3 regions of the Halanaerobium sp. DL-01 genome follow, and region 2 is predicted to be linked to each of the others. Evidence: riboswitches for the same ligand, from Rfam matches in the RefSeq annotation. Region 2 holds a riboswitch; each other region holds the start of a gene.
What was found. Region 2 has a riboswitch for cobalamin ahead of DER71_RS06390 (cobyric acid synthase). Riboswitches for the same ligand answer to the same signal wherever they lie in the genome.
Positions count from the first base shown of each region.

Region 1 (10,877 bases), on a different contig from region 2:
AGCAGCATTATATGGACAAGAAAAAACCATAAATATACCCCTTGTGCCAAAAAAGCCACAGGGGGTCTAAAAAATAAAAAAACTAATCTACTTTACTGCAGTAAGTGCTATTTCTACTGAAACACCTTTGGGCAAATTGCTTACTTCCATACAGGCTCTTGCAGGAGGATTTTCTTTAAAATACTCTGCATAAATATCATTTACTGCGCCAAAATCATTTATATCATCAAGAAAAATTTCTGCTTTGACAACATCCTGAAAAGTACAATCTGCTGCTGCTAAAACAGCCTTAAGATTTTCTAAAACTCTTTTTGCCTGTTCTTCTACTCCACCATCAATAATTTCTTGAGTTTCCGGATCAATAGCAATCTGTCCGGATAAATAAACTGTATCTCCTGCTTTTACTGCCTGTGAATATGCTCCCACTGCTTCTGGTGCCTTATCAGTTTTAATAATTTCTTTTGTCATTTTAAAATTCCTCCTAATTGATTTTGTTTAAAATATTTCTCTTTTAAATGTAAATAAGATAGTTAAAAAATGATATATTATACTTCTAACCTTATCTTATTCTTTTGACCCTATAATTATTATTCTCTAAAGTATCCATAATATCCTTCACATGATCTTCATTTTTTGTTTCCAGTGTAATCTGAACCTGGGCGTGTTTAAGAGATATATCAGGTGTAAGTCTGTCATGAGTTACAGAAATCACATTTGCACCAGTTTTAGTAATTATTTTATAGGTACCGTTATAGGTACCCGGTACTATATTAAAAAAACTATGCAGATGCATTATCGACGGCAGCTTCAGAAAAGGTAGCCATACTTTTCATTAGATTAATAGAACTATCTAAAAATGGCATAGCCAATACAGCCCCTGTACCTTCTCCTAAACGCATATTTAAGTCAAGAAAAGGACTAAGTCCAAGTTGTTTATAAACATTTTTATGCCCTGGCTCAACTGATTTATGAGAAGGAATAAGATAATTAGCTACTTCAGGTTTTAGTTTTTGGGCAATTAGGGCTGCAGCACCAGTAATTAAGCCATCCATAATAACGGGCACATTATTTGCAGCTCCTCCAATTATAACACCAGCCATACCTGCTATTTCTAAACCTCCAATTTTTGCAAGGATATCAATTGCATCTTCTGGATCAGGATTGTTGATTTTTATGGCTCTTTTTATTACTTTTATTTTATTTTTTAATCCTTTTGGATTTAAACCGGTTCCAAAACCTACTATCTCCTTCAGTGGCGCCTTTGTTATAACTGCGATTATTGCAGAACTAGCTGTTGTATTTCCAATCCCCATTTCCCCAATACCAATTACTTTAGAACCTGATTTTATAGATTTTTCTGCAATCTCAATTCCAGCTGCTAAAGAGTCCACAGCCTCTTTTTTAGACATTGCTTCCATTTTTGCCATATTATCAGTACCATTTTTTACTTTTTTTATTATTAATTTTTGATTATTAATATTATCTATCATTCCCATATCTACAATTTTTAAGTCTACACCAACTTCAGCTGCTAAAACATTTATAGCAGCCCCATTATTTAAAAAATTATTTACCATTTGAGTTGTTACTTTTTGAGGAAAAGCACTAACTCCTTCTTCTACAACTCCATGATCTCCTGCCATTACAATATGAGTTTTCTTGTCAAAACTGGGATAAAGTTCTGAACAAATCCCCGCCAATTTGACCGCCATTTTTTCTAATTTCCCCAGACTTCCTTTAGGTTTTGTTAATTGATCTAATCTGTTTTGAGCTTCTGTCATTTTTTTAATATTAGGTATTCCAATTTGGCTAATAGTTTTTTCTAATTTTTGCATTTTAATTCCCCCTTCTATATTTTTTAAATTAAAAAAGTTCACGATCCCCAAAGAGATCGTGAACTTTTCCATCATCCACAAATAATTTAATTATTAAGGCAGGTCTCCTGACTTACAGCAAGTTCTTTTTCCCTTCCCTAATTAAATAGGTGGTTTATAAAAAGTTTTTAAGCTGAATACAGTGATGGGATCGTTCAAGATTCAAACTTGATTCCCTATTCTCCCAAATAGGCACCTTAATAATCATTTTTTATTATGCATTCATTATATAACATATTTAATAAATTTTCAAAGCTTATTACAAATGATAAATAGCGAAGAATCTTTTATTTTTTACTAGTTAATTTCCCCGTCAAATCATAGATTTAAATGTTAAATAAAATTTTCTTTAAATATTTTTGATAAGATGAGGATATTTTAAATACTATTCTTCTTCTCCATACTTATGAAGTAAGACTGAACATTTTGCTGCCTCTGCAATTTTATCTGTTTTCTTTCCAAATAATGTCTGGTAAACCCACCAGTCTCCAGAAGGTCCAATAACCAACAAATCAAAATCATCTGTGGATTCTTTAATACTAGTTGTCAAAGAATCACCCTCGAGTATTTTAGTTTTAACATTAATATTAAATTCAAAGGCCTTTTCTTTTGCATATTCCAGAATTTCATTTCCTTTTTAAAGGCTGCCATTTCTTTTATCTACGTAATGAGTTAATGTTAAAGTAGCTCCAGTTTCCTGAATTATATGTTTAATCAAATTCAATCTGCTTTTCGAAGGTGTTTTGCTACCGGATACATTATTTTTTTTATTTGTTCGATATCAACTCTATTTTTATAAATAATTACATCTCCATGAAAATTGCCCATTATATTTGAAGCCATTTTAGAGATCTTAGCACCTGGTTTGGGCCCCCAGCCTAATATTATTGCTTCTGCTTCCATATCAAAAGCTGTTTCTAAAATACCTCTTTCAATAGTTTTAGAGGTCACAATTTCACGGTCACTGTGTATTCCATATGTCATCATCTTATGATGGCTATCAGTAACTCTCTGCGCACCCTCTCTCCACTCTCTCGGAAGATTAATATAACTTCCTTCCTGAATCACATGAATAAATTTAACCATTCCTTTTTTCCTTTCAATTATATAGGAAGCCAGATCAGTTAAATTATTAATATCTGCTTTATGACCTAAAGGAAGCAGAATTTTATTATATCCGGGCCAGCTTTCTTGTAATTTATCATTCATTAATCTAATACCTCCTCTAAAGCAAGATTTAATTCCAGTACATTAACTCTGCTTTCCCCAAATAATCCCAGCAGTTTTGATTCTGTATGTTCTTCTATCAATGAATTCAGGGTTGACTCAGAAATTCCTGTCTGTTCTACTAGATAACTAACCTGAAAATAAGCTGCCTCAGGCGAGATATGTGGATCTAAAGCAGAACCAGATTCAGTAATTAAATCTACTGGTACAGCCCTATTACCAGGCTGATATTTAACTTTAATTTTCATTGAGTCAGCCGCAATTCTCTGCTGTAATTTAGGATTTGAAGCAGCCAGATTATCGCTGCCAGAAGTTGAAGCATCATAATTAATCGAAGATGGTCTTGAGATAAAGTAGCTGTCACTTTCAAAGTTTTATCCGATTAATCTGGAACCTACAGCTTCTCCATCCTGATAAATTATACTGCCTGCTGCTTTATCAGCAAATAGCTGTCCAACTCCACCCAGTAATAGTGGATAAATAATTGAGAAAATCAAAAGTGAAAGAACAATTAACTTAACTGCAGTTATTATATTCTTTTTAATACTCATTTAAAACACCCCCAGCATAACCAATAGCATATCGATTAATTTAATAGAAATAAATGGTGCAATTAGACCGGCTCCACCATATATAACCAGATTCTTGCGCAGTAATTTGGATGAGCTCTCCGCTTTATAATCCACACCCTTCATTGCCAGTGGAATTAAGAAAGGGATGATCAGTGAGTTATAAATTAAAGATGCAATTACTACACTCTGTGGTGAATACAGGTTCATAAAGTTAATCTGCTGTAAAGCAGGTATCCCGGCACTAAAAATTGCAGGTATCAGAGCAAAATATCTGGAAATATCATTGGCAATACTGAAAGTTGTTAGCGAACCTCTGGTCATTAACAGCTGTTTACCAATAGCAACTACCTCAATTAATTTAGTCGGATCAGAATCAAGGTCAACCATGTTTCCGGCTTCTTTAGCAGCATTAGTACCGGCCTGCATGGCCAGTCCCACATCGGCTTTTGCTAAAGCAGGAGCATCATTGGTCCCATCACCGGTCATGCCAATTAACTTTCCTGATTTCTGAATTTTTTCAACCAGAGCAATTTTTTCTTCTGGCTTAAATTCAGAATAATATTCTTCTATTCCGGCCTGTTCTGCTACATAGCGGGCAGTTCTCTCATTATCACCAGTCGCCATAATACATTTAACTCCCATTTCCTGTAACTCCTGAATTCTGGCTTTAATACCAATTTTCAATTCATCCTGAAGTTCAATTAAGCCAAGAATTCTTTTATCTACTGCTACAGCTAGAGGAGTCCCACCACTATCTGCAATTTCGTGAGCTTTATCTGTTAAACCATCAGGAATCTCCTCAGCATATTCCTTAACTGCTTCTACAGAACCTTTTCTGATTTCAGTTCCATCTGGTAGATCAATTCCACTCATTCTGGTTTTAGCAGAAAACTCAACGAATTTTTCTTTTTTTAATTCACTTTCATCTACCTCGACATCCAGGTCATGAGCCAGATTAACTACTGAACGCCCTTCTGGAGTTTCATCAAAATATGAGGACTGCAGACAGGCTTTATATAACTCATTTTTCTCACTTCCGACTACTATAAATTCTTCTGCTATTCTTTCTCCAGTTGTAATTGTTCCTGTTTTATCTAAAATCAGGGCATCAAGGTCACCGGCTGATTCAACTGCCTTACCTGATTTAGCAATAATATTTTCTCTAGTTACCCTGGTCATCCCTGCAATTCTGATCGAGGCCAGTAAAGCCCCAATAGTTGTCGGCATTAAACCAATTAAAAGAGCAATTAAATTAGCAACATCAACATTCATATCCACATACATGCCAAAAAAACGCATAGTAACAACTGCTGTCAGATAAACAAAAGTAAAACTGGCTAAAATCAGAGTCATTGAAATCTCATTGGGGGTTTTCTGTCTGGAGGCTGTTTCCACCAGATCGATCATTCTGTCTAAAAATGACTCTCCTACAGCAGCAGTAACCTCAATTTTAAGCACATCACTTAAAACTTCAGTTCCCTCTGTAACAGAGTTTCTGTCACCACCACTTTCTCTAATTACAGGCTCTGATTCTCCTGTAATTGCTGATTCGTCAATAGAGGCACTACCTTCTACAACTTCTCCATCACGAGGAATAATATCACCTTTTTCGGCAAAGACATAATCTCCTTTTTCTATCTCTTCTCCGGCAACTACCTCATAATCAGCTTCAGTTATCTCATCTAATTCAATATCCTTATTTTTTAGCCTTTTTCCTTCACTCTCTACCTGTAGGGCCTTTAGACTGTCAGCATGGGCTTCACCCTGCAGTTCTGCCAGAGATTCAGCATAATTGGCAAACAAAAGCGTAAAGACTAAAATTAATGTGATTGTTAGATAATACCAGGTGGGTTCCTGCCCACTAAAAAGAGGTGGATAAATAGTCAAAATTATTGTCAGTATAGTACAGAGCTCTACTACAAACATAACTGGATTTTTGATTAAATATCCAGGGTTTGATTAAATATCCAGGGTCAAGTTTGATAAATGACTGTTTGACTGCTGTCCGCTGCTGTTCCCAATCTATATCGAACATCTTACATCCCCCCACTTAGCATTTCTGCAATTGGCCCTACTGCTAATGCAGGCATAAAGATTAAACCACCTATAATAATCATTACACCAACAAATAGAACTAGAAATGACAAATTTTCTACTTTAAGTGTTCCTTCTGTTTCTGGTCTTATTTCTGTTTCTGGTCTTATTTTTTTCTTCGATAAATTACCAGCTATTAAAAGCTAACCAAAAATGGGAAGATATCTCCCCATTAAAATTGCACCACCATTAAGTAAGTTATAAAATACTGAATTATCCATTAAGCCTTCAAAACCACTACCATTATTGGCAGCAGCTGAAAACTTCTCATATAATACTTCTGAGAAGCCAGTAAAACCCGGGTTATGAATGGCTTCTTTTCCTACTTTAGTAATCACTGCAATAGAAGTTGGAAATAAAACCAGAACAGGAAGCAAAAGAATAATTAATGCTGCAATTTTAACTTCACGCCATTCAATTTGCTTCCCTAAGTACTGAGGAGCCCGGCCAATCATCAAACCGGCTATAAATACACATATAAATATATAGGTCATTAAGTTAAGCAGACCAACTCCAACTCCATTATATAAGCAGTTCATTGCCATTGCCAGAAATGGACCAACACTTCCCTGGGGATTATAACTATTATGCATACTGTTAACTGCTCCATTAGTAGTTGAAGTTGTGGAAATAGCCCAGAGTGAACTTAAAAGACTGCCAAAGCGTGTTTCTTTTCCCTCCATATTACCCAGACTCTGATCTATGTGTACATCTCCTTTTACCATTGTTACAGCTCTATTTGGCTGCATTTCTCCAGCTGCTGTAACCCAGAATAAGCCAAGAAAAATTACAAATAACGCTCCAATTAAAATTACCCCATGTCTCCTCTTTCCTATCCAGATACCAAAGGCATAAATTATTGCCATCGGGCTGGCCAGCATGATTAAATTGAGCACTATATTTGATAGAATTGTTGGATTTTCAAATGGATGAGCAGCATTTGCTGCAAAAAAACCACCACCATTTGTACCCAGGGTCTTAATTGCTTCTATTCCAGCTACAGGTCCAACTCTGATCGCCTGTTTTACTCCCTCTATAGTATTTACTATAATCTCACCACCAAACCACTGGGGTGAACCCTGAGAAATTAAAAGCAGAGCAACTACAAAAGAAACCGGCAGTAAAAATCTAATTAAACCTTTTATTAAATTTACATAGAAATTACCAAGTTTACTCTCTTCTTCATTCTGAATTCCTCGTGTAAAGGCCGGCGCCAGTGCCAGACCTGTTCCTGCTGATAAAAACATTGCCAGCCCAACAGCAAAAAGCTGAGAAAAATATGATAATATTTCCCCACCATAATGCTGCTGATTTGTATTACTAATAAAAGTACTGGCTGTATGAAAAGCCTGATCCCAGCTCATACCCTCTAAATTAAGCGGATTTAGAGGCAGAATGTTCTGAAATTTAAAGACCAGAAATAAAAATATAAATAAAACTCCATTAAAGATCAGTAAAGAAAATAAATACTGTTTCCAGTTCATCTCTTTATTCTGATCAATATTCAAAAATGAAAATATCCTATCTTCTACAAACTTAAATGGCCTATCCAATTTTTTAATAAATTTCAGTTTATTCGGCAAATTACTTTTGCTTTTCGTTTCATCTTTATAAATCCAGGCTATATATTCTCCAAATAAATAAATTAAAGTAAATAATAGTAAAAAAAAGACAAGCAGAGCTATTATATTCAGCATTTTTTCACCTTTCTTTTAGAACTTTGTGGGAAAAAATAATACATAGGTTAGATATCCAAAAACAAAAATTGTTACCAATGCTAAAATAATATTACCAATATCCATTTAACACCACCCCTATTTTTTTCTTAAATACCTGCTGAAATAATCAAATTAAAATATTCTGTTTTAAAATTACTTAAACAAAAATTAATTAACTAATTTTTGTGGCGGCTTATATAAATTCCATCTTTAAACAATTTAATAGCTGCATAAAGAATAATCAAAAATTCCAGCCTTCCCAGGAACATTCCTATAATTTCAGTCCATATTACCATTAATGGAGTATCTAAACCTGTAATTCCGATTGACAGCCCGACCGTCCCAAGAGCAGAACCAAATTCAAACATGCTTTCGAGCAGAGTATATCCATGGGCAGTAAAAATACCAACTCCAACAAAAAATGTTAAAAGATACAGTATAATATAATTTGCTACCCTCTGTACATGCTCACTTTTTACGTAAAATTTACTTTCTCCCCTCCAGAGATAATTACTGCTTACATGCCTTCTTGGTAAAAACTGTTCTTTGATCTCCCAATAAATAGATTTAATTATCAAATAAACTCTGTACTGTTTAATACCACCAGCAGTAGAACCAGTTCCACCACCAACAAGCATTAGCAGAATGATTATAAAATTAGCGAAAGCAGGCCAGCCAGTAAATGAAATTGTAGAAAAACCAGTTGTCGAAAGTGCAGTTACCAGCTGAAAAAATGACTGCCTTAAATTTTCTCCCAGATAAGGATAGATTATATCTAAAGAAAAAAACATTATTACTGGAGTTAAAAGCAGAAGTGAAGTTATCATAAAGCGTATTTCTGCATTTTTAAAAAAAGTTTTTACTTTACCTTTTAAAAGAGTATAATGTGTGGCAAAATTTATTGTGCCGAGAAACATAAGTATAATTGTAACAATCTCAATTGAAAGGCTGTTATAATGACCTATACTGTCAGCCTGAGTAGAAAATCCACCGGTTGAAATAGCAGCCATCGAATGGTTGATAGAATCAAATAAACCCATTCCAGAAATATAATATAAAAAAACACCTACTAAAGTATAAAAAGTATAAATCCGCATAATCATTAAAGTCGATCTCTTTACATGGGGAAGAAGTTTATCACTTCTGGCTTCCGCCATATATAATCCCATTCCATGAACCGGCAAAAGATAGGAAAGTGCTATTACTGCCAGACCAGCACCACCAAAAAACTGCATAATACTTCTCCAGAGAAGAAATATTCGGGGAGCTTCTGTAACATCAACAAGGGAAAGACCGGTTGTTGTCCATCCACTTACCACTTCAAAAACAGCATGACTCCAGCTCATATTCAGTCCACTGACAAAGGGGACTGCTGAAAAAACAATTGCACCCAGCCAGGAAAATATTACAATAATACTACCTTCATTTAAAGATAGTTCCACATCTTCTTTTTTATTTTTTATACCATAAATATAAAGTAACAGACCGGTTAAAACAGCAAGACCACCGGCTGAAATAAAATAAAAACTATAATTTGCTTCTTCAGGATAGGCAAACAGAACAAAAAGTGGTGATAAAATTGCCGCACCGGCAAACATTATTATCATACCTGTATATTTAAAAATTAAAAAATATCTTGAAACAAGCAGATCTTTGTAGTTCACATTTATTCACCACCAAAAACTTTAATTGCCTCAGCCTGTTCTTCAGGCAGAGAGATAATAACTATTTTATCTCCAACTTCAATTTTAGAACCACCCCTTGGTATCTGTATTTCTCCATTTCTGATTATTCCTCCTAAAATAATGGTAAGAGGCAGATCCATCTCTTTAATTTCTTTTCCGGCAGCTGCAGAATTTTCTTCAACCTCTACTTCAAATATGCTCAACTTCCCATCTTCTATCATGGTTAAATTGTTAATATTATCAGAGGAAATACTCTGTTCTATTAGAGAACTAATAAGATCGGTTATATTAAAAATACTGTTGATGCCAAGTTTAGTAAATAAATTTTCGTTTTCCGGATTATTTACAAGAGCAGTAGTTCTTTTAACTCCAAAATATTTTTTAGCCATTTTACAGATAAATAAATTATTATGATCTTTTTGAGTCAATGAAACTAAAACATCAGCTTTATATGCGCCAGCATCTTCCAGAACCATTTTTTCTGATGCATCGCCAAAAACTATGGTTCCATTTATATCTTTAGATAGATCAGCAGCAAGTTCTTGATCTTTATTTATAATTGTAATGAAATGACCTTTTGAGATTAATTTTTTGGCAAGATGGTAAATTAATTTACCACCACCAACTAAGATGATATTCACTCTAATTTCATTCCTTCCCTATCAATTTTGCTTATAATATTTTCAGCTAAAAGAGAGATTTGAGAAAATATTTCCACTCTATCTTCATTTTTATACATATCCTCTACCGCAGGATCAATTGTCCTAACCAGTATTCTGGGAACATCAAAATTTTCTTTTGCCATTTGAGTTACAAGATAGTTCACCTGATCATTTCCAGTAGTTACTATAGCAAGATCAGCGGATTTTATTCCTGCCTCTTTTAAAACATCATTTTCCATAGCGTCTCCTTTAATCTGAAATCCGGAGAAATCCACCGGCAGAAGCGTAAAAGAAGCAGTTCTTTTTTCAACAACTACAATTTCATGGCCAGATCTGGACAGATTTCCGGCAAGAAGAGAACCTGTCCGTCCGGATCCAATTATAACAATAAACATCTATTCCTCCCTTTCCTCGTCTCCAAGATTCATACTGTCTATATCCACAGAGCCCATCCTTTCTCCAGCTCTTTCAATATTGTCATTTGCCGGTTTATATGATGGATCAAGAGCCAGTGCAGCTCTGTACATTTTCATAGCTTCGGGCTGCTTATGCTGCATCTCATATATGATACCCAGCAGATTAAATGGTTCCGGTTTTTCTGAATTCTCTGAAGTAGCCTTCTGCAGCATTTCCTTCGCCTTAGAAAAATTTCTTTTATTAATTGCATTTTTAGCTAAAATTATATAATCCTCAAAGCTTTCAACTTCTTTTTCGATATTTTCAAGCTCATATCTCTTAAATACATCTTCAACTATCTCAATAATCTCTTCTGGTTTAAAGGGTTTGCGCAGATAATCTATCGCTCCGAGTTTAAGAGTTTCAACAGCAGTTTCAACACTTCCATATCCTGTTATCATTATAACTTTTGTTTCAATTTCTTTATTATTTAGTTCTTGCAAAAATTGAATACCATCAATACCGGGCATCTTCATATCCAGCAGAATTACAGGGAATTCATCTTCCTTTACCTGTGCCAGTCCATCTTCTCCATTAACTGCAGTTTCAACTTCATAACCGGCATTTTTTAGAGCTGTCTTCAAAGTTA
Region 1 is NZ_QPJN01000022.1:10,592-21,468, reverse strand. It holds gene DER71_RS08320 (RidA family protein) at 88-468, opposite strand; gene DER71_RS08315 (hypothetical protein) at 560-793, opposite strand; gene cobT (nicotinate-nucleotide--dimethylbenzimidazole phosphoribosyltransferase) at 780-1,835, opposite strand; cobalamin riboswitch at 1,915-2,089, opposite strand; gene DER71_RS08305 (universal stress protein) at 2,260-2,424, opposite strand; gene DER71_RS08300 (hypothetical protein) at 2,595-3,083, opposite strand; partial or broken gene kdpC (potassium-transporting ATPase subunit KdpC) at 3,083-3,652, opposite strand; gene kdpB (potassium-transporting ATPase subunit KdpB) at 3,653-5,599, opposite strand; partial or broken gene kdpA (potassium-transporting ATPase subunit KdpA) at 5,710-7,464, opposite strand; gene DER71_RS12530 (potassium-transporting ATPase subunit F) at 7,480-7,569, opposite strand; gene DER71_RS08275 (TrkH family potassium uptake protein) at 7,662-9,149, opposite strand; gene DER71_RS08270 (TrkA family potassium uptake protein) at 9,152-9,811, opposite strand; gene DER71_RS08265 (TrkA family potassium uptake protein) at 9,808-10,227, opposite strand; gene DER71_RS08260 (response regulator) at 10,228-10,877, opposite strand, start outside.
Region 1: linked by a shared signal. The riboswitch ahead of cobT (nicotinate-nucleotide--dimethylbenzimidazole phosphoribosyltransferase) and the one ahead of DER71_RS06390 (cobyric acid synthase) in region 2 are both predicted to bind cobalamin.

Region 2 (10,877 bases):
TATTAAATTTTTCTTAGCTAAGCTCATGTCTCTTCCTCCTTGAAATAATTGATAATTCATCTAGTTCATTTTTACTATATTCTTGAATGATATTAAATACAAGAACAGTTAGAAGCCCCTCAACAATAGCTAGAGGTAATTGAGTAAATGCAAATACACTTAAAAATTTAAATAAAGCAGCCATAAACCCAGAACTTTCAGGAAAAGCTGCCGCAAGCTGTCCAGCAGTTGTAATATATGTAAAGAAATCGGACAATGAAGCAGCCAAAAAAACAGAAAACCAGACCGGAGTACCAACTTTTCTTGATAGTTTAAACATAAAATGAGCTACAAATGATCCGACTACTGCCATTGCAAAAAGATTTGCCCCAAGAGTTGTTATTCCTCCATGAGCTAAAAGAATTGCCTGAAAGATGAGCACAATTGTCCCAAGTAGAACCATAGGCCAGGGACCAAATAAAATAGCACCCAAACCGATGCCAGTTGCATGAGAACAACTGCCAGTTAACGACGGAAGTTTAAGTGAGGATAAGACAAATATAAATGCACCAGCAAGAGCTAAAAGCATTTTAATACCCGGATTTTCATCTTTTAGAATATTATTTACTTTTTTAACACTGATTATTAAAAATGGAACCGCAAGCACAGTCCAAAAACCAGCCCATTTCATTGGCAAAAAGCCTTCAGCAATATGCATTGCATAAACAGTTCTAGGTATTAAAAGTAAAGTAAAAATTAGTGATGTAGTTAAAACAATTTTATTTTTCTTCATGCTTACTCTCCTTTATTTTTAATTTATCTCAATTTAAGTAATCTACTTTTCCAGTAAAGACTTTACTTTTTCTGCATATTTATTTTGAATACCCTCATATTCACCAAGTCCTTTTAGCTGAAATTCTACCTCAAAACCTTCATTTTCTAAAAGATTTTTCCAGCTATCTTCATTTTCTCCAATCATATCATTTTGTGCATGAGCTCCTGCTACAAGCATAAGCGGCGCCAACTTTACTTTTTTATAGTTTTTTTTCTTAAGTTGTTTAATAACTACCTGAATTTCTGGATATCCTTCAACTGCGCCAACATAATAATCCTTCATACCCCTTTCTTTTAGCACATAATCAAGAGCAGCATAGTCTGAATTAGCAGCATAAGAACTTCCATGTCCCATTAGTACAACAGCCTCTTCTTCTGAATTGTTTTCTACTTCAGTTTTTAATATTTTTGCTACATCAAAATAATCAGCAGTTTTAGATAAAAGTGCATTACCCCATTTTAAGCTTCTAAAATTATTTTTAAATTTCTTTACAGTTCTAATCAAATCATGAAATTCGCTACCATTAATTATATGAAGAGGCTGAACAATTACCTCCTGGAAATCTTCCTTATACAATTTTTTTAGAGCTTCTTTAGGATTATCGATATCAATATTGTCTCTTTTCTTAAGTTTTTCAATTATCATTCCTGAAGTAAAAGCTCTTTTTACTTCATATTCCGGAAAATGATCTTTTATTCTTTTTTCACATGCTGCAATAGTTTTCTTTCTGGTTTCATGATAACTTGTTCCAAAACTAACAACTAAAACTGCTTTTTCCCCTTTTTTTCCATTTCTATATTCATGGGCAAAATTCTTATCATATAATTTAGATTTTTGATAATCACTGTCTAAAAAATCACCAACTAAAATCAAGGCAGTCTTTTTAATCCCAGCTGCTTTTACTTCAGCTGCAATTTCACCTAAAGTAGCTTTAATTACCTTCTGATCTGGCCAAGAAGCTTTGGCTGCAATAGCAGCTGGAGTTGTTAAAGGATATTCCTTGCTTAAATTATCTACTACTTCTTCTATCATCTGTACACTTAAAAAGATAGCCATTGAAGCTTGATGTTGAGCTAAACTAGCCAATTTTTCTTTGTCTGGAACTGGAGTTCTTCCAGCCTGTCTAGTTAAAATAACAGTTTGGGAAACATCTGGTAAAGTATATTCTGCTTCTAAAGCTGCTGCTGCAGCTAAAAACGAACTAACTCCTGGTATAATCTGATAATCAATTTCATTTTCTGCTAAACTATCAATCTGTTCTTTAATTGCTCCATAAATAGAGGGATCTCCTGTATGGACTCTAGCTACATTCTTATCCTCAGCTGCAGCTTTTTTTATTATCTCAATTACCTGATCTAAACTTAATTTAGCACTATTATATGTTTTAGCTGCTTTATTATACTTTAAAACTTCTGGATTAACTAATGAACCAGCATAAATTATGATTTCTGAATTCTCTATTGCTTTTTTTCCTTTAATAGTTAATAATTCTGGATCACCAGCACCAGCACCTATTATATATACTTTCATCTATTAGAGCCCCTTTCTTTTTACTATCATTAATGTCATATATTCAATTTTTTTATTTTTAAACACTTCTATATTTTCAGTATAAAACTCATCTTCAAAACCGCATTTACTAGCAATAAGCACATTTTTCTTTAAACCTAATTTTTCTAAGACACGGTATGCTGTCTCATAATTGCGGCTCAACTTTAAAATTACTACTGTTTCAAATAAATCAAAAACTCTTTCTAAATGGTCTTCGTTTTTAATATTAGATAAAATTGCTGTATTTTCTTTTTCTTCTGCCAGAGGTAGATTATATCTTGAAGTAGCAGCTGCAATAGAATTAATCCCGGGTATTGTTTCAATTTCAATTGAATTATCCCAATCTTTAATCTTTTTTAGCATATAAGAATAAGTGCTGTACAATAAAGGATCCCCTATAGTTACAAAAGCAATCTTCTTATCTTTTTTTAATAACTGATATATCTTTCGAGCAGCAGCTGTGCGTGATTGTTCAAGCTCTTTTCTGCTTTTTGACATTTTAAAACTCAATTTAACAATTCTACCTTTTAGCTCTATTAAATTAGAAATAATTTCAAGAGCTTTACTGGAATCACTTTTAGCAGACATTGGAGTACAGATATAGTCAACTTCTTTTAAAATTTCTACTGCTTTTAAATTGACTAATCCAGATTCTCCTACGCCAACCCCGATTCCATACAATTTTTTAGCCAAATTAGTTCCTCCATTCATTTAAATTTATTCAGATACTTTTCTTGAATTTTTAGTTTTTTACTGCACTAATGATATAAACTGGACTTAAAGCTCTAAACATTTTGTATTTATTAATATCTTTAGTCCTAGTCACAGCAACATTAACAATATCCAGGTGATAATCTAATCTTTCAAGTTCCTGGACAGCAGTTGTCAAAGTATTAATTGTAACTGCAGTTAATACAATTCTACCTGTATCTTTTAGCTTTTGATCAGCCGCCTCAAGAATTGCAGTAAGTTGGCCTCCACTGCCGCCGATAAAAATTCTATCTGCCCCAGGTAAAGCATCAATTCCTGCAGGAGCTTCCGCCGCGATTATTTCAATGTTGTTTATATTAAATTTTATAACATTTTTTTTAATTAAATTAAGGGCCTTCTTTTTTCTTTCTAGTGCATAAACTTTTCCTTTTTTTAAAACCAAAGCCATCTCAATTGCAACACTACCGCTGCCGGCTCCAATATCATAAACTACCTGATTTTTTTTAAGTCTTAATTTAGATAAGAGTACCGCTCTTACTTCTTCTTTAGTCATCGGAACTTCATCTCTGATAAAACAATCATCAGCAATCCCAGGAGTATTATATTCCCATTCACTCATCAATATCACCTCTAAGGCTAGAATTTAATTGATTCTTATCCAGAATAATAATCACTGTCAGTTTAGAAAATGAAAACTTTTTAATTTCTTCTGCACTGCCAACAGTAATATTTTCATCTACATAAGAAAGATTTTCAAAAACACAAATAGTTTTATCTTTAATTTTATTTTCTATTAAATACTCAGCAATCTTTGCCGGAGGAAATTTGCTATCTGTAAAAAACCCAACCTTAGCTTCTTTTTTTAAGAGAACAAACAGCTCCTCTTTATTATCTTTACCGTGGAGACTGGTAATTCTCATATCATTCCAACTAATTTGAATTCTAGAAGCAGCAAGCTGTAAAGAACTGATCCCAGGAATAACTTCCAAAATATCAAGATTTATTTCTCTTTTTAAATAATTAAGTAAGCTGTATAAACCTGGATCTCCTGAAACTAAAACAGCAATTTTTTTCTTCTCATAATTAGTCAAAATATAATTTTTAATTTTAACTAAGGGCAGAGTAATTTTAATTTTTTTAGCCTTTTGTTCTGCAAAAGTCTCTAAAGCTCTACTGCCTCCGATTAAAACATCCATTTTTTCTATAATTTTTTCTGTTTTTTTTAGTAAATAGTCTTTATTTCCCGGTCCAATTCCCAGTACATAAACTTTATTCAAAATTAAAATCCTCCTCTGCTTCTTTTGAAAGAGCAACAATACCCTGATTTAAAGTAAAAATTACTGCTTTACACTTAATTTTATTTTCAAGTTTTGCTTCTACTTTACTGACTACTGCTTCACTAATATTTTGCAAAACACTCTCCAGATTATGAGCAAGAAGAAATTCAGCAGCTTCCTCAGCAGTATTAATTGCAAAAATATCTTCAATTATTTTTTGTTCTGCTCCCGTTAAAGCTGCATGAGCAGCAATTATTTCCCGGCGGCCATCAGCTAACTTACTATGTGTATTAAAAATTCCACCGGCAACTTTAACTATTTTACCAATATGACCAACCATCACAATCTCATCTATTTTAAGCTCCTTAAGCTCTGTCAGCATAAAACCTACAAAATTACTCATTCTAATAATCTGTTCTTCTTTAAAGCCTGCCTTCAGAGCCCGCTTTTTGCCATGATTGCCAAAAACAAAAATTAATTTTTTATATCCTAAGGCAGCTGCCTGTCTCAATTCTACAGCTAGCGACTCTTTGTAGGCTGATTCTGACATCGGTTCTACAATACCAGTCGTCCCAAGAATTGAAATACCACCTTTAATTCCCAGTTTGGGATTAAAAGTTTTTTTAGCAATCTCTACTCCTGCAGGAGCAGAAATATGCACTTCAAAAATATTGTTTTCTGGAAAAATATCCCGCACAGCTTTTTTAATCATTTTACGAGGTTCAGGGTTGATTGCCGCCTGACCAACATCCAGCTGCAGTCCAGGTTTAGTTACTTTACCAACTCCTTTACCTCCTTTGAGTATCACTTTGCTTTTGTTCAAAGTTTTATCAAATTTTATTCTTTTTAATTCTACTGTAATTTTTATTCCATCTGTCTGATCTGGATCATCACCAGCATCTTTAACAACTGCCGCCCGGGCCAGATCTGTACTGTAAAAACAATCCTGGGTCTCCATTTCAACTTCTATTTCTGCAGGCGTCTTAATAATGATTTTGTTTACAGTTTTCTGTTCTAATAACATTAGTGCCGCAGCTTTTACTGCCCCAGCAGCTGTGGTGCCAGTAGTATAACCAAGTCTATATTTTTTACCACCTTTTGTTATATAACGTTCAAAAGCCATAATTAATCATCTAAATTATATAAGACAGAGTTAACAATAGAAGCAGCAATAGCACTGCCACCTTTACGGCCTTTTAAAGAAATATGTGGTATTTCAGTCTGCATTAAATCATCTTTAGATTCAGCTGCTCCCACAAAACCAACAGGTGTGCCGACAATGAAATCAACTTTTTTTCCTTTTTGACTTAAGTTAATTAACTCAAATAAGGCTGTAGGTGCATTACCTATAGCAAAAATTTTCTTACCTGGTAAATCAATAGCTTTCCGCATAGCCATAATTGATCTCGTTAAAGAGGTCTTTTCTGCTTTATCTCTAACATCTTGATCAGCAATAAAACATTTTACCTCTCCTCCATATTCAGCTAATTTATGTTCATTAATACCAGCTTTAAGCATTGTAACATCAGTTATGATATCTGCTCCTTCTCGGATTAAATCACTCATAATTTCTATTGCATTCTGAGAAAATTTAACCTCTGAAGCTAGCTTTGGCTCCGCTGAAGCATGAATCACCCGTTTGATTGTTTTTAATTCTGCATCACTGCAGTCTAACTTGCCAATTTCTTGATCGATCAACCTCATGCTTTTAGCTTCTATCTTTTTTGGATTATTATCTTTCATACTTTCCTCCTCAATTTTTTAAAAAGCCCAATAAATTTCTCTAAGTTGAAGCTAAAGCTTCAAAATATGTCTCAAAAATTTATTTTTCAATTCCAATTCTTGCTTTAACACCTTTTTGATAATAATGTTTAATTTCTTTCATTTCTGTTACCAGATCAGCATATTCTATTATCTTATCTGCCGCATAACGACCAGTAATTACAACTTCCACTTCTTCTGAACGATTATCTATAGCTTCAATTAATTGCTCTTCAGAAAAAAGATCATAATAAACAGCAATATTTGCTTCATCCAAAATTACTAGCTCATACTCACCTGATTTTAAAATCTTGGCTACTTCTTCTAGGCCTTTGCGAGCTGCATTAATATCTTCCTCTTCTGCTTTCCCTTTGATAAAACAATTTAATCCATACTGTTTAATCTCAATTCTTTCTATCTTTTTTAAGCTTTTTAATTCACTATATTTCATACCTTTAACAAACTGAGCTATATAAACATTTTTCCCTGCTCCTACTGCCCTAATTGCCAATCCAAAGGCAGCAGTTGTTTTCCCTTTGCCTTTACCTGTATAAACATGAACCATTCCCTGCATCTATTACACCACCTAATTATCAAAAATAATTTTATATAATGACTCAAGATCAATATGTTTTCTAAATTCTGATGCCAGATAGTTATAATTGTCTTCTCTGATCTCAGCTGCACTTTTTTCTAGTTCTGAATCTAAACTCAGACCTTTTTTTGTTAAAAGATGATTAATTAATGATTTTCTAAAACAATCATTTTTGAAAATATCATGAATATATGTACCCCAGACATTTCCTCTATCATTTACTGTTCCATCACAAACAGTTTTTTCTGACTTACCTAATTTCTGTCTTTTTAACTTAAATAATGATTTCTGATCAGCAGCTAGTATAGTTTTACCCTGATGAATTTCATAACCACTTAAAACTTTCTTCTGACTATTTTTAAAAAAATTTAGTTTATTTAAACTCTCCACCTTAACCTGTCTCGTTATTTTTTGAGATTCCAGAACAGTACTAATCTTTAGTAGTGAAAGGCCTTTTATATTTTGCCTGGTCCCTTCCAAATTATCCGGATCTGATATTTTTTGACCTAGCATTTGATAGCCCCCACAAATACCGATAATTTCAGTATTTTGGGCTGCCTTTTCAATGATTTTTCCAGAAAGTTTTGATTCATATAAAAATTCTAAGTCACTAATAGTAGTTTTAGAACCAGGCAGTATAATTAAATCAGGATCTCCCAGCTCCATTTCCTTTTTTACATATCTAAGCTGAATATCTTTTGCAGTTTTAAAATAATCAAAATCTGTAAAGTTTGACATCCCTGGATAAGCAATAACTACAATATCAATTTTATAATTCTGATTACCATAAATTTCTTGCTCTAAACTATCTTCTGAAGGTAAATTAAGTTTTTCTAAATATGGCATAACTCCCAATACTTTTTTGCCAGAATGTTTTTCTATCAGCTCTACTCCAGATTTAAAAGCAGCAGGATCACCTCTAAATTTATTGACTATTATTCCCTTAACTCTCTTTCTTTCTTTTTCAGTAAGCAAATCCAGGGTTCCAACAATTGAAGCAAAAACTCCACCTTTATCAATATCTGCAATTAAAATTACAGGTGCATCAGCTATTTCTGCAGCTTTCATATTAACAAGATCTTTATCTCTTAAATTTACTTCAGCAGGATTCCCCCCACCTTCTAAAACTAAAAGATCATAATCCATTTTTAATTCAGCAAGGGCTTCTCTTATAATTTTAAGTAACTTCTCTTTTTGGGAAAAATAATCAGCAGCCTTCATATTTTTAAATACTCTTCCCTTTAAGATTATCTGAGACATATCATCGGCGATAGGCTTCATCAAAATTGGACTCATATTAACTTCTGCTTCTACTTTTGCTGCCTCTGCCTGTACTGTCTGGGCAATTGCAATTTCCTGACCCTCTTTTGTAATATAAGAATTCAAAGACATGTTTTGAGATTTAAAGGGAGCTGTTTTATATCCATCCTGAGCCAGTACTCTGCATAGAGCAGCTGCTAAAATACTTTTGCCGGCATCTGAAGCTGTACCCTGAATCATAACTGAATCTGCCATTTAATCACCTCTACTTAATTTTAATAATTTATTAATATCTATATTTTTTTCAACCATATCTGCTAATCTATCAAGATTATTTTCAATTTCTTTTTGATAGTTATAACTTTTTTGTTCTTCCCCCATAGATTGCTTATTTCCTAATTTATTTAAAAGTGCACTGCGAAAATTATCATTATCAAATAATCCATGCAGATAACTTCCAAAACAATTTCCAGCCTGATTAACTGCACCATCTTTTAAATTTACTTTTATGTTAGATCTCTTTATTATTCTGAATAATTCTTCAGTCCCATTTAAATACTCTGTCTGACCCATATGAATTTCATACCCTAAAAAAAACTCTTGAGGGTTAAATCTAGACATCAAATTTTCAAGCTGCTGAGTTAAATTGATTTTCACTTTTACTTGATGAGTAGTTTTTTTATTTAAAAATACTGTATTAATATCTAGTAATCCAAGTCCATTTATTTTTTTTATATCTCCTTCTGTTCCATATTTATCAATTAGTTTTCGTCCGAGCATTTGGAATCCACCACAAATACCAATTATCATAATTCCGGCTTTATTAGCTTTTTTAATTTCGGCTGCCAATCCGCTTTTCTTTAAAAAATCAAGATCTTTAGTGGTTGTTTTAGTTCCTGGTATAATTATTAAATCAAAATTAAGTAATTCTTGGTTGTTTTTAATATATTCAAGTTTTAGACCAGTTTCCATTTTCAAACTATTAAAATCACTAAAATTTGACATGTGAGGTAATCTTATTACAGCGATTTTTAATTTTTTAGAATTTTCTCCATAATTATTTAAGTTTAAAGAAGCAGAATCTTCTTCTGGTAAATTAAGACTTTTAAGATATGGTAAAACAGACATAACTTCTTTTTCTGTATAATCCTCTAAAAACTTAACTGCAGGTTTTAACAAATTATAATCTCCCCGAAATTTATTGATTATCAATCCTTTTATCAACTTTTTATGGACTGGAGATAAGAGTTTTAAAGTTCCAACTAAAGAAGCAAGACAGCCTCCTTTTTCAATACTGCTGATTAAAAGCACTGGAGAATTATAAATTTCTGCTGTAAACATATTAGCAAAATCAGGTGTAGTTCTATTAATTTCTGCAGGACTTCCTGCTCCCTCAATAATTATCAGCTCATTATCTTTTCTCAATCTTTTTAATGAATCCTTAATTGTGCTCTCATAAATTTCAAGATATTTTTTTTTGTTTTTTTGATAATTAATATTCTTATCCACTTCACCATTAATAACAATTTGGGTCTGGCCGTCTCCCATCGCTTTAACTAAAATTGGCTGCATATCTACAGAGGCTTCTCTAAAAGCAGCTCTCGCCTGTAAAGCTTGCGCTATGCCAATTTCTTTGCCATTTTTCGTTATGTATGAATTAAGAGACATATTCCAGGCCTTAAAAGGTACAGTTTTTATTCCTTTTCTGGCAAAAATCCTGCATAAAGCAGTAACAAAAAGACTTTTACCAGCATCAGAAGAAGTGCCTTGAATCATTAAAGTTCCAGTTTTATTCTTCATTTTTTTAACTCCTTAAAAAGCTATATATAACAAGAAAATCTCAACCTAAAGGTTGAGATTTAAAGTATATAATCATAATTAAAGCTAAATAAATTGATAGTCTGATTAGCTTTAGTAAAAAAACTAATGATTATCCACCTGCAACCTGTTCCCGAGGCCAATTGTAGATTATATAAAAGGCAGGTCTCCTGACTCCTGATTTACATTTTAAATTCTAACCTTCCCTGTAATAACATTACAGGTGGTATAAAAGAATCTAAAGATCAGTTACAGTGGCGGGCCCGTTCAGGATTTTAACCTGATTCCCTATTCTCTTCAGTAATAGCTGAAGCACCTTTTTATATAAATTATTTAATTTTAAAAATAAATATTTAACAATTTATATTATAACTATATAACAATTTAACGTATTTGTAAAATTTAATTATACAATTTAAGTTAAAATTTATATCCATATTATAAAATTTTATATCTGTAAATTTAAGCTTTTTCCAATCCTCAAAACTTATTTTTCTAAATTTTGATTATTTTTCGTTCGTGCTATTAAATATGTAATTTCTTTTTTTATTTCTTCTTTCAAGGCTAGATATTCTGATTTTTTAAGATTGTAATTATCATTTGCTAAAATTTGAGAATCATAATTATCTATAATATCCCTTATTTTAATCAAAAAATCATCAGCAGCAATTTTTCTAAAAATATTTTTTCTGAGTTGATTATTTTCTATATTCTCTACCATATTTCCTCTATTTCCGGACATAATGTCTAAAAGAAGTTGATACTCAATCCCAAACTCAGATTCCATTTTTTTTCTAATATTTTTAGAAAGTGCAGGTAGACTAGAACCAGTAGAAATAGTTAAAAGTAGTTCTCCTCTGTTAACAATTGCTGGTAAAGTAAAATCAGATATTTCAGCATTATCAGCTGTATTGACTAAAATGTTTTTTTTTCTAGCCAGGAAAGCAATCCGTCGATTTAATTCTGAATTATTAGTGGCAGCAAAAACTAAAAATCGTCCATTTAAATCTTCATCTCTAAATTTTCTTTTTAAAAAAATATATTTTTCTGATTCCTGATTTAAATAGGGTAAAAATTCCTGATTAAATTC
Region 2 is NZ_QPJN01000014.1:17,572-28,448, forward strand. It holds gene DER71_RS06340 (energy-coupling factor ABC transporter substrate-binding protein) at 1-27, opposite strand, end outside; gene DER71_RS06345 (energy-coupling factor ABC transporter permease) at 14-772, opposite strand; partial or broken gene DER71_RS12490 (sirohydrochlorin cobaltochelatase) at 815-1,576, opposite strand; partial or broken gene cobM (precorrin-4 C(11)-methyltransferase) at 1,595-2,344, opposite strand; gene cobI (precorrin-2 C(20)-methyltransferase) at 2,348-3,058, opposite strand; gene cbiT (precorrin-6Y C5,15-methyltransferase (decarboxylating) subunit CbiT) at 3,108-3,695, opposite strand; gene cbiE (precorrin-6y C5,15-methyltransferase (decarboxylating) subunit CbiE) at 3,688-4,353, opposite strand; gene cbiD (cobalt-precorrin-5B (C(1))-methyltransferase CbiD) at 4,346-5,476, opposite strand; gene DER71_RS06375 (precorrin-8X methylmutase) at 5,479-6,096, opposite strand; gene cobO (cob(I)yrinic acid a,c-diamide adenosyltransferase) at 6,176-6,688, opposite strand; gene DER71_RS06385 (cobyric acid synthase) at 6,701-8,224, opposite strand; gene DER71_RS06390 (cobyric acid synthase) at 8,225-9,769, opposite strand; cobalamin riboswitch at 9,930-10,122, opposite strand; gene DER71_RS06395 (bifunctional precorrin-2 dehydrogenase/sirohydrochlorin ferrochelatase) at 10,275-10,877, opposite strand, start outside.

Region 3 (10,877 bases), on a different contig from region 2:
GATGAACCACCTTATGGTGGTGGAGCTGGAATGGTTTTAAAACCTCAACCTATCTATAAAGCCTGGCAGTTTGCATCGAAAAAAAGAGAGCAAACAGCTAAAACAATTCTCATGAGCCCACAGGGGAAAAAATTGGATCAAAATCTGGTTAAAAAATTAAGTCAGAATGAAGGTTTAATAATTATATGTGGGCGTTATGAAGGTGTTGATGAAAGAATTAGGCAAACTATTGTTGATGAAGAAATATCTATCGGTGATTTTGTCTTAACAGGTGGAGAACTGCCTGCAATGGTTTTGATAGATGCTGTTTCTAGAATGGTTAGCGGTGTTCTTGGTGATGAGAATTCATCTTTAAAAGACTCGTTTTATAAAGGACTGCTTGAACATCCACACTATACCAGACCACGTGAATTTAGAGGGATGCAGGTTCCGGATGTGCTTTTAAGCGGCAATCATAAAATGATAGAGGACTGGCGCAGAAGGGAATCACTGAAGCGAACACTTATCAGAAGACCAGATTTGTTAAAAAAGAAGGAACTGAATCCTGAAGATTTAAAAATAATTGAAGAATTAAAGAAAGAATTAAAGGGTGAAATTAATGAAAACAATTGATGCAGATATTTTTCTTGGACTGCTGCACTATCCAATATATAACAAACTTGGCGACAAAATAACAACTACAATAACTAATTATGATCTGCATGATATTGCCAGAGCTGCAAGGACCTATGATATTAATAAATACTATGTTATCAATCATCTTAAATCACAGCAGCAGCTTGTTGAAAGAATGAAAGGCTATTGGACCAGTGGACGAGGAGCAGATTACTGCTATAATCGTCATGAAGCATTTTCTGTTTTGGAAATAGCTTCAACACTGGATGAAGTAAAAGAAAGTATAAAAAATAAAACTGAAAAAGATGCCGTTTTGATTGCAACAGATGCTAAAAAATTTGAGAACTCGGTCTCATACAGCAATATGAGAGAAATTTTTGCAGAAGATGACAGACCTTTTCTTATTATTTTTGGAACAGGCTATGGCCTTACTGAAGAAACTTTAGAACAGTGTGATTACATACTTGACCCTGTGATTGGTAGAGGGGATTTTAATCATTTATCTGTTCGAAGTGCTGTATCGATAATACTTGATCGTCTTTTAGCTTCACCCTGGTGGACAAAATAGTTATTTGGGAAGGAGGTTTACAATGAATATTATCAACGAAATCGAAAAAGAACAAATGCGTGATGATATACCGGTATTTGCACCTGGTGATACACTCCGCCTGATGGTTAAAGTTGTAGAAGGTGGTAAAGAAAGGCTTCAAAACTATACAGGTGTGGTAGTAAAAAGAAATGGTGGGGGACTTAACGAAACTTTCACTGTTCGAAAGATATCAAAAGGTATTGGAGTTGAGAGAACTTTTCCACTTCATTCCAATAAATTAGCAAAAATAGAAGTAGTTAGTCGTGGAGATGTCAGAAGATCTCGTCTGTATTACCTGCGCTCAAGAAGAGGTAAAGCTTCTAGAATTAAAGAAAAAAGAGACTAAATTTAAAGGGTGGGGAGGTTTTATCCTGCACCCTTTTTTAATGTGAGGTTAATAAATTATGATACAGTGGTATCCAGGACATATGGCAAAAGCAAAAAGAATACTAAAAAAAGATTTAAGCCTAGTTGACTTAGTAATTGAAACAATTGATGCTAGAATTCCAAAAAGCAGTAAAAATCCTGATTTGAATGAGATCATAAAGAATCAGAATAAGATAGTTGTTTTAAATAAAATGGATCTGGCTGATGATAATTTAAATAAAAACTGGATTGAGCACATCAATAAAGAGACAGATGCTGTACTGATCAATTCTATCACGGGAGAGGGAGCTTCCAGATTAAAAAGTCTTTTAAATAATAAATATGATATAATCAGCAAGAAACTTTCTCAAAAAGGGAGAAAAGCCAGACAAATCAGAGCCATGATAATTGGTGTTCCTAATGTTGGAAAATCTGCTCTGATAAATATTCTGGCTGGCAGTAAAATTGTAACTATTGGTGATAAGCCTGGAATAACAAGAGGCAGGCAGTGGATAAATATTGATAAAAAGGTTAAGCTGCTCGATACACCAGGAATTTTATGGCCAAAATTTTCTGACGAGGATACTGCATATAAACTTGCAGTTACCGGTGCGGTAGATAATGATATTTTTGATTTCGAACTTGCATCATATAAATTAATTAAGTTTATTCGTGATATTAATGCTGATTTTTTAAAGGAATTTTATAATATTGATTTTGGCCAGGAACATCCCTATGATATTTTACCTATGATTGCCAAAAAAAGAGGCTGTATTATGAGTGGTGGAAAAGTTGACAGGAATCGTGCTTCTCAGCTGCTTATTAATGATTTTCGAAGGGGAAAACTGGGAAAAATTACACTGGAAAAACCAGGAGATGATTCAGATGATTTATCAGTATCCTGATTTTGAGAAAATGACAATTAAAGAAATAAAGCAGTATCTGAAGACTAAAGAACCAGCAGAAAATTTAATTCAAAAACTTGCCAATGATTCAAGAACAGGTGTTGTTAAAATTTCACAGCAGCTTACAAAAAAACTGCAGAAAAGAAAAAAAATTATAGAAAGGTGGCATATAAATAATAAATATGAAGATAATCTAAGAAATATAGGCTATAAATTTATAGCTGGTATTGATGAAGCCGGCAGAGGCCCTCTGGCCGGTCCGGTTGTAGCTGCTGCAGTAATACTAGACTCTGCTAAACCAATCTATGGTCTTGATGATTCAAAAAAAATATCAGTTAAGGAGAGAAATAGACTTTTTGCTGAAATTAATAAAAAAGCAGCTGTAGGTATAGGAAAAGCAGATAATCAGGAGATTGATAAATTCAATATTCTTAATGCAACATTTTTGGCAATGAAGAGGGCTTTGAATAATATTAATCTAGATGTTGAATATGTTCTGGTAGATGGAAATACAGGCATTCCAGATTTAGAAATAGAGCAAAAAACTGTAGTTGATGGTGATAAAAAAATAAATGCTATTTCTGCTGCTTCAATTATTGCAAAAGTTACAAGAGATAAAATAATATTTGACTATGCAGATCAATACCCGGAATATAATTTTAAATCTAATAAAGGTTATGGTACTGCAGAACATATTGAAGCTTTAAAAAAGTATGGCTCCTCACCAATTCACCGCAAATCATTTGGTAGAGTTCCAGAATAATATTTATAATTTATATTTTGATTTAAGCTCATTTTTAAGCTTTATTTTGAAAAAGTTTATAAGCTCCAGCATAAGTTTAGGAAGGAGATAAGATATGGAAACAAAAAAAATAGCAAGAGGGGCAGCAATAGCAGCACTTTATGTTATTATAACATATTTATTGACGCCCATTAGTTTTGGCCCTGTTCAATTTCGTGCTGCAGAAGCTCTAACTCTTCTGCCGATGATATTTCCAGAAGCAGTACCTGCTCTATTTTTGGGAGTTTTGCTAGCCAATATACTGGGAGGGCTTGGAATTGTTGATATTGTAGGAGGTTCTTTAGTAACTTTAATTGCTGCCTATATAACATACAAATTTAAGAACAGTATTACTGCATATCTGAGTCCAATTATATTTAATGCTTTTCTTATAAGTTTATATCTATATAAAATTTATGGAATACCATATTGGTTAAATGTAATTCAGATTGGTTTAAGCGAAGCTGCTGTAATTGCCATACTTGGTTATCCTATGATCAAATTTTTAAAGAAGCATTTCTGATTTTTCAGCATACCAGCGGAGATTAACTGCTTCCAGAAGATCATTACTTTTAATATTTTTGTTTTTATTTAAATCTGCAGTAGTTCTTGCCACTCTTAAAAGTCTTATATAACCCCTCATACTCAGCTGTAAATTTTCTACAGCCTGTTTTAGTATATTTTCTGCATCACTGTCAAGTGGACAGAATTTTTCTATATTTTCTATACTCAACTGACTGTTATAGCTAATATTCAGATCTTTATATCGATCTTTTTGAGCTAATACAGCCTGTTCAATTTTTTTTAGATAATTGTACTGCTGCTCTGTATTTTTTTTTAAAATATCATCACTTTTTAACGGCAGAAGTTCTATCTGCAGATCAATTCTGTCTTTAAGTGCTCCTGATAATTTTTTTTGATATCTGGCAATATCTCGCTCTGAACAGCTGCATCTATTGTCATCCAGACCAGCATATCCGCAGGGGCAGGGATTCATAGCAGTAATAAGCTGAAAATCTGCTGGAAAAATAAAACTTGCCTGCTGACGAACTATTTTTATTTTTTTATTTTCCAGTGGTTCACGCAAATTGGACAATACTTTATTTTTAAATTCCGGAAGTTCATCCAGAAATAATACACCTTTATGAGCAAGAGATATTTCTCCGGGCACAGGTATTTTCCCACCACCTATTAAACCAGCAGATGTAATAGAATGATGGGGAGCAACAAATGGACGATACCTGTTATTTATATCCAGATCTCTTAGTTTATCTTTAATACTGTAAATTGAAGCAACTTCTATAAGTTCTTCTTTATTAAGAAGCGGCAGCAGTTTAACTATTGAATGTGCCAGCATTGTTTTGCCACAGCCTGGTGGTCCTACTAAAAGCAGATTGTGTCTTCCAGCTGCTGCAATCATTACAGCCTTTTTGGCAGTTTTCTGACCTCTTATACTATTTATATCAGGTATTTTATTTCTGTTTAGTCTTAATGTATTATTTTTTATTTTAGTTTTACTGCCCTTTATATTGTTGAGATTATCAATTTCTTTGAGATTTTGCAAAAAAGTAATTTCAGTATTTTGAACTAAATTACATTCTGCAGCATTTTCTAAAGGTATTACAGCTTTTTTGATACCCTTATTTTTTGCTTCCAGGAGCATCGGCAGTATTCCCTTTACCCGATTAATATCACCATTTAAAGTAAGTTCACCTGCAAATAAGTATTTACTTTTATTTTTTATATTGATCTGTTTGGAGCAGATAAGGAGACATACTGCTATAGCAAGATCAAAATGAGATCCATATTTCTGTACATCACCAGGAGCAAGATTTACCGTAATTTTTTTCATCGGCCAGTGAAAACCGGAATTTACTACCGCTGAACGTACTCTTTTTGCTGATTCCCGCACTGTTTTTCCAGCTAATCCCACTATACTGAAGCCGGGAAGTCCATTGGAAATATCTATTTCCACCCTAACTATTTCCGCTCTGATTCCACTAATAACTGCAGAATAAAGATCAGCATACATTTATATCAACTCCTCATAAATTATGTCTTTAAGATATTTAAAGAAAGTTATTTTCTTATTTTCAATATTAATTTTTATCAGTATAAGATCAAATGAAAAACTCTGATTATCATGATAATTACTGATAAAATAAAGAGCTGAATTTTTAAGCCTTTTAATTTGATTGTAATGCAGAATTTCTTCAAGAGAAGATTTATAATTTGAACTTCTCGTTTTAACTTCAATAAAACGTATAACATTATTTTCTAAAGCTATTATATCTATTTCTCCAAATTTATTTTTATAATTTCTTTCAATAATTTTAAAATTATTTTTTATTAAATATTGAACTGCAATATCTTCACCCAACCTGCCAATTTTATTATGTAAAGCCATATTAACACCCCTTTTTGTTCCTATATATTATATTTATGTAAATTATTGTAAAATCCTTCTTTTAATTTATTTTATTTTTATGCAGGAAATATAAATTTTATAACGAATAAAATAATAAAAGGAAATATGTTTTCTTTTTAGGTGCTTCTTTTAAAGAAGATAATAGGGAATCAGGTGAAATTCCTGAACGGGTCCGCCACTGTAATCAGCTGACTGTCTTAAATAACCACTCAGCAATGGGGAAGGTAAAGACAGTGAAACTGTAAGTCAGGAAACCTGCCTGAAGAGCAAAACAGCCATCTTCGAGACAAGGTTGGTTGTTGTCTATATCTCTTAGACACCGCCATTACCTGGGCGGTTTTTTTTGTTTATGGTATTTATAGGCACTGTCTTTGATGGCTGTAACCAAAAAACAGGAGGAATAAAAATTATGAAGAAATTAGTTCTAGTTGTGGTTACAGCAGTTTTATTATCACTTTTAGCTGTTATTACGGTAAATGCTGCTGAGGAAGAAGTTATTAATCTAAAAGAGGTTGTTGTTACTGCCAGTAAATATGAAGAAGATATTATGGAGACTGCTGTCAGTATTGAGGTGATTGATGAACAGGAAATTGAAGAATCTGCAGCAAATAATGTTGCAGAACTGCTGCAGAGCACAGGAAGCATACATATTAAAGATAAAGGTGGGGTTGTTGGACAAAAAGATGTCATAATCCGAGGAATGCGCGGCAGACAGATTTTGATACTTATTGATGGACAGCCATATAATAATCCAAATGACGGCAGTCTTCGGCTGGAATCAATTCCGGTTGAATTTATAAAAAAAATTGAGGTATTAAAATCCCCTTCTTCAGCTGTTTATGGAGCAAATGCTATGGGAGGTGTAATTAATATAATTACTAAAGATGCGGATGATTTTAAAAAAACAAATCTAAAATTAGAAGCCGGCTCTTTTGATACACAAAAATACAGTATATCTCACAGCTTTTCCGGTGATAACAGCAGTTTAACTTTAATTTATGACAAATTACTATCAGATGGTCATAGAGATAACAGTTCTTTAGATAGAGAAGATTTATTTTTGAAATATAATTATAATATAAGTAATTATAGTGATATTACACTTTCATTCAAAAATAATGATAGTGAAACTGATTATCCTGGCCAGGATGCTGATTATTTACCAGAAGGATTTTTAGCAGCATCAAGTGGATCCCGTGAAGATAATGACCAAAATGTAAATTTAACTTTCAATCAAAAGTTGGAAAATAAAGATAGAAAAATATCAATTTATAATAATGATAGAGAATTAACAGACCTCAGCTGGGATACAGTAACTGATATTTCTAAAAAAGGAATTTCAATTAACGAAACTTATTATTTAAAAAACCACACTTTAAGCTGTGGGCTGGATTTAACAGAAAACAAAGTAAAAAAAGATGCTAAATCTAGTGACTATGAAGAGAAAAATAACAATAAAGCTATTTTCATACAGGATAAAATGTATTATAAAGACAAGACTATATTTAATATAGGCGGCCGCTATGATGATCATGAAGTATATGGTTCAGAATTTAGTCCCAGACTGGGGATTGTTTATAAAATTTCTGATCAGCTTAGTTTTAATGCAAATGCTGCTGAATCGTTTAGAGCTCCCACATTTGTAGATCTTTATTATCCAGGTTTTTCCAATCCAGATTTAGAACCTGAAAAAGCAGAATCACTTGATATTGGATTTAAACATCAAACTCAAAAATCCAAAAAAGAGCTAACATTTTTCAATAGAAATGTAGAAAAAATGATTTTACTGGATGGTTCCTATATACCGCAAAATATTGATTCAGATGTTGAAATGAATGGATTTGAAATTCTTTATTCAAGAAAAATAAATGATAAATTTGATTTTGATGTTAATTATACTTATTTAGATACCAAAGAAGAAAATTCCAGTGAACAGATTGGGGATATGCCCTATCATACTTTAAATATGGATATGACATATCAGATGAGCAGTATTAAATTTATCCTTAATAATCGCTATACAGGTGAAAGAACAGATTACAATTCTAAAGAAGATATGCCATCACATTTTGTTTCAGATTTAAAAATAATAAAAAATATCAATGAAGATAATAAACTTTCACTTTCAATTAATAATATTTTTGATGAAGAATATGAAGTTGTTGATGGTTATCCTATGCCTGAAAGAAACTATATGCTTACTTTAAGCACCAAGTTTTAAATAAAAACTATTTAATTGAAAGTTAAACAAAAGAAGAGGTGATGAATGATGAACAAATATAATAAATTAGCAAAAATATTAAGCTTGATTCTGTCATTATCTCTTCTTGTTTTTTTAGAGCTTTCGCCTTTTGAAATCCTGGCAGGAAATAAGCCTGTCAAAGATAAAAAAGAAGTTGAAATTAATATAGAATTTCAGATTAAAAAAAGTGAGCGTTCATTAGAATCTTCATTAGATGGCAAAAAGAACAGTGAACAGAATAAAATTGAAAACAACAATCTAATTGGAGAAAAAAAATCATTAAAAAATGATATAGTAGAGAGTTTACTAACTGAAGAAAATAATATCGAAGATAAAAAAACAGCTTTAGAAAATAATAGCCAACATGTAGTTGAAAAAAAAACTGCAGATAAGAAAGATAAAGTGTTAAATAAGAAAACAGAGGAAAATAAAGAAAAAAACAAAGAAAAAAATATCGATACACAAAAACCTGAACCAGCCGATAAACCAGCCTGGCTTAATGAGTTAGAAAAAGAAAAAAATAATAATGACAAAAATGCAGAGGATAAAACTGATATCAATAAAGAAAATGAAAAATTTGATTTAGATAAATTTATTTCAGATTTAAAAAAAGAGGAAGTTTCTGAAAAAAATAATAAAAAATCCAAAACAGCTGCTGAAAATAACAGCAGTATGGACAATAAAAAAAAGTCATTAGAAAAAAGCAATAATGGAGAACAGAAAATAAAACCCAAAAATAATAGCCATATTAATAAACAAAAAAATAGTAAATATATTCAGGCTAAAGATAACAGTAATAAGAATACCAGCTCAAATAAAGTCTATGATTTAACTGGTGAAAATAACAAAAATATTGAAAAACCTGTGATTGCCGGATACAGCCGACCAAACTATCCCGAAAATCTCCGCAGAAGAAACATAGAAGGTACGGTACTTCTGCAGTTAATAATTGATAAAAATGGCAGCACAAAAAATATAGAAATCTATGAGAGTTCTGGTTATGAAAGTTTTGATAAGGCAGCATTAAAATCTGTTTCTAGCTGGGATTTTAAACCTGCTGTATTGAATGGGGAAAAAATAAGTGTTAAAATTATTTTACCATTAAAATTTGAACTCACAGATTAATTGGGAGGAATATTTATGATTTCAGAATTTATTGCAAAAGCCGGGCCAGTTTCATATCCATTACTGATCTCAGCTTTTTTAACAATATTTATATTAATAGAAAGAACTATAATTTTCTTGATCAACTACAAAAGAATTGACAAAGAAAAATATCTCAAACATATAAAAAATTATGCAGCTGGTAAATATAAAAATGACAACATTATTAACAAAAAAAGTGGCTCAGCTTCAAAAATATATAATTCTGTTTTCCAAAAATCCCCTCATAATAGAAAAGAATTTAATCTACTGATGGATAGTGCAGAACTTGACTATCTGCCTCTATTAGAAAGGGGACTGGGGCTTCTAAATTTTATTGGTCAGGCTTCACCAACTTTAGGTCTGTTAGGTACTGTAACAGGAATGATAAAAACTTTTCAGGTTTTAGGACTGGGAGGCAGTCCTGAACAGATGGCTGTTGGTATATCGGAAGCACTGCTGACCACTGCAGCAGGATTACTTATTTCTTTACCTGCAGTTGGTGGATACCATTTTTTTTATGGAAAGCTCGAAAAAATGATTACCCAGCTGGAAAATTTGCGGATAGAAACAGAAATTATGCTTTTTAATGGAAATACTGAGGGTGATAAAAAAGATGAAGTATAAACCATCTAAAAAGAGAAGTGGAAGCAATCTTGCTCCAATGATAGATATAGTTTTTCTGTTATTAATTTTTTTTCTTGTCTCTTCAACTCTGCAGGGAGAAGAAGCAGTATACAATATCAATCTGCCGGACAGTAATATTGGTGAACAGCAGGAACAGCAGATAATTAAATTATTTTTAACGGCAGATAATAAAATTATTTTTCAGAATAAAGAATTTACCGGTGAAGAATTAGAAAATTTTTTAAGAAATTCAATTCAAGTAAATAAAGAAAAAACAGTAAAAATATATGCTGATAAAAAAACTGACTTTCAATATATAGTTTCTCTGATTGAAAATTTAAAAGAAAGCGATTTTAATAAAATAAGTTTTACTGTTAGAGAAAAAAGATGAGGAGATATCCTCATCTTTTTGTCGATAAATCGGTATATAATAACAGTATATTTAGTTCTATTAGCTTTTAAAAAGGAGTTTCCCATTTTTAAATTATGTTGTAAAAAAGAGATTTCATCATGAATAAAATTTTAAAAACTGTTTTTTGCTAATTTCTAAAATTTAAAATATATTATTTATTTTAATATCAATAAAGGAATTAAAACAATTTTTAAGAATTATATAATAAGAGAGAATAAGATATGATTTGTAGTAGGAGGCAGATATGGAATATTTGATGCTGGAAAATTTACATGATTTACAGTACTGGTTAATGCTTAATCATAAAAGTCACAAATTAATATATGTTATAGGACTGCTGATGTTGTTTGCTTATATAATACGTACTATTACTGAAAATTTTAGAATTCCAAGTGTAGTTGGGTATATAGTTTTGGGAACAGTCTGCAGTATTAGTGTTGTAAAACAGCTTCCTTTTTTGTCAAAGGAATTTGTTGCCTGGTATGATTATCTATTAAATACCTTTAATTTTATAACTGTTCTTGCTGTTTCATTTATTTCTTTTTCAATAGGTACTTCACTTTCCTTTAAGGTTCTTAGGCGTCTGGAATTAGAATTTACTGCAATTGTACTTTTAGAATTAATTGGAGCCTTTGTCCTAGTTTCTGGAGCTATGCTGGCTATTGGGCAGCCGCTTTTTGTAGCTATTTTACTTGGAACAATTGCAACAGCAACTGCACCAGCAGCTACAGTAATGGTTCTGAGAGATTTCAGTCTGCAGGGAGAATTA
Region 3 is NZ_QPJN01000001.1:211,114-221,990, reverse strand. It holds gene trmD (tRNA (guanosine(37)-N1)-methyltransferase TrmD) at 1-612, shown strand, start outside; gene DER71_RS01060 (RNA methyltransferase) at 599-1,183, shown strand; gene rplS (50S ribosomal protein L19) at 1,206-1,550, shown strand; gene ylqF (ribosome biogenesis GTPase YlqF) at 1,609-2,475, shown strand; gene DER71_RS01045 (ribonuclease HII) at 2,456-3,238, shown strand; gene DER71_RS01040 (QueT transporter family protein) at 3,333-3,779, shown strand; gene DER71_RS01035 (YifB family Mg chelatase-like AAA ATPase) at 3,762-5,288, opposite strand; gene DER71_RS01030 (YraN family protein) at 5,289-5,663, opposite strand; cobalamin riboswitch at 5,786-5,962, shown strand; gene DER71_RS01025 (TonB-dependent siderophore receptor) at 6,094-7,905, shown strand; gene DER71_RS01020 (energy transducer TonB) at 7,954-9,051, shown strand; gene DER71_RS01015 (MotA/TolQ/ExbB proton channel family protein) at 9,067-9,696, shown strand; gene DER71_RS01010 (biopolymer transporter ExbD) at 9,686-10,087, shown strand; gene DER71_RS01005 (cation:proton antiporter) at 10,353-10,877, shown strand, end outside.
Region 3: linked by a shared signal. The riboswitch ahead of DER71_RS01025 (TonB-dependent siderophore receptor) and the one ahead of DER71_RS06390 (cobyric acid synthase) in region 2 are both predicted to bind cobalamin.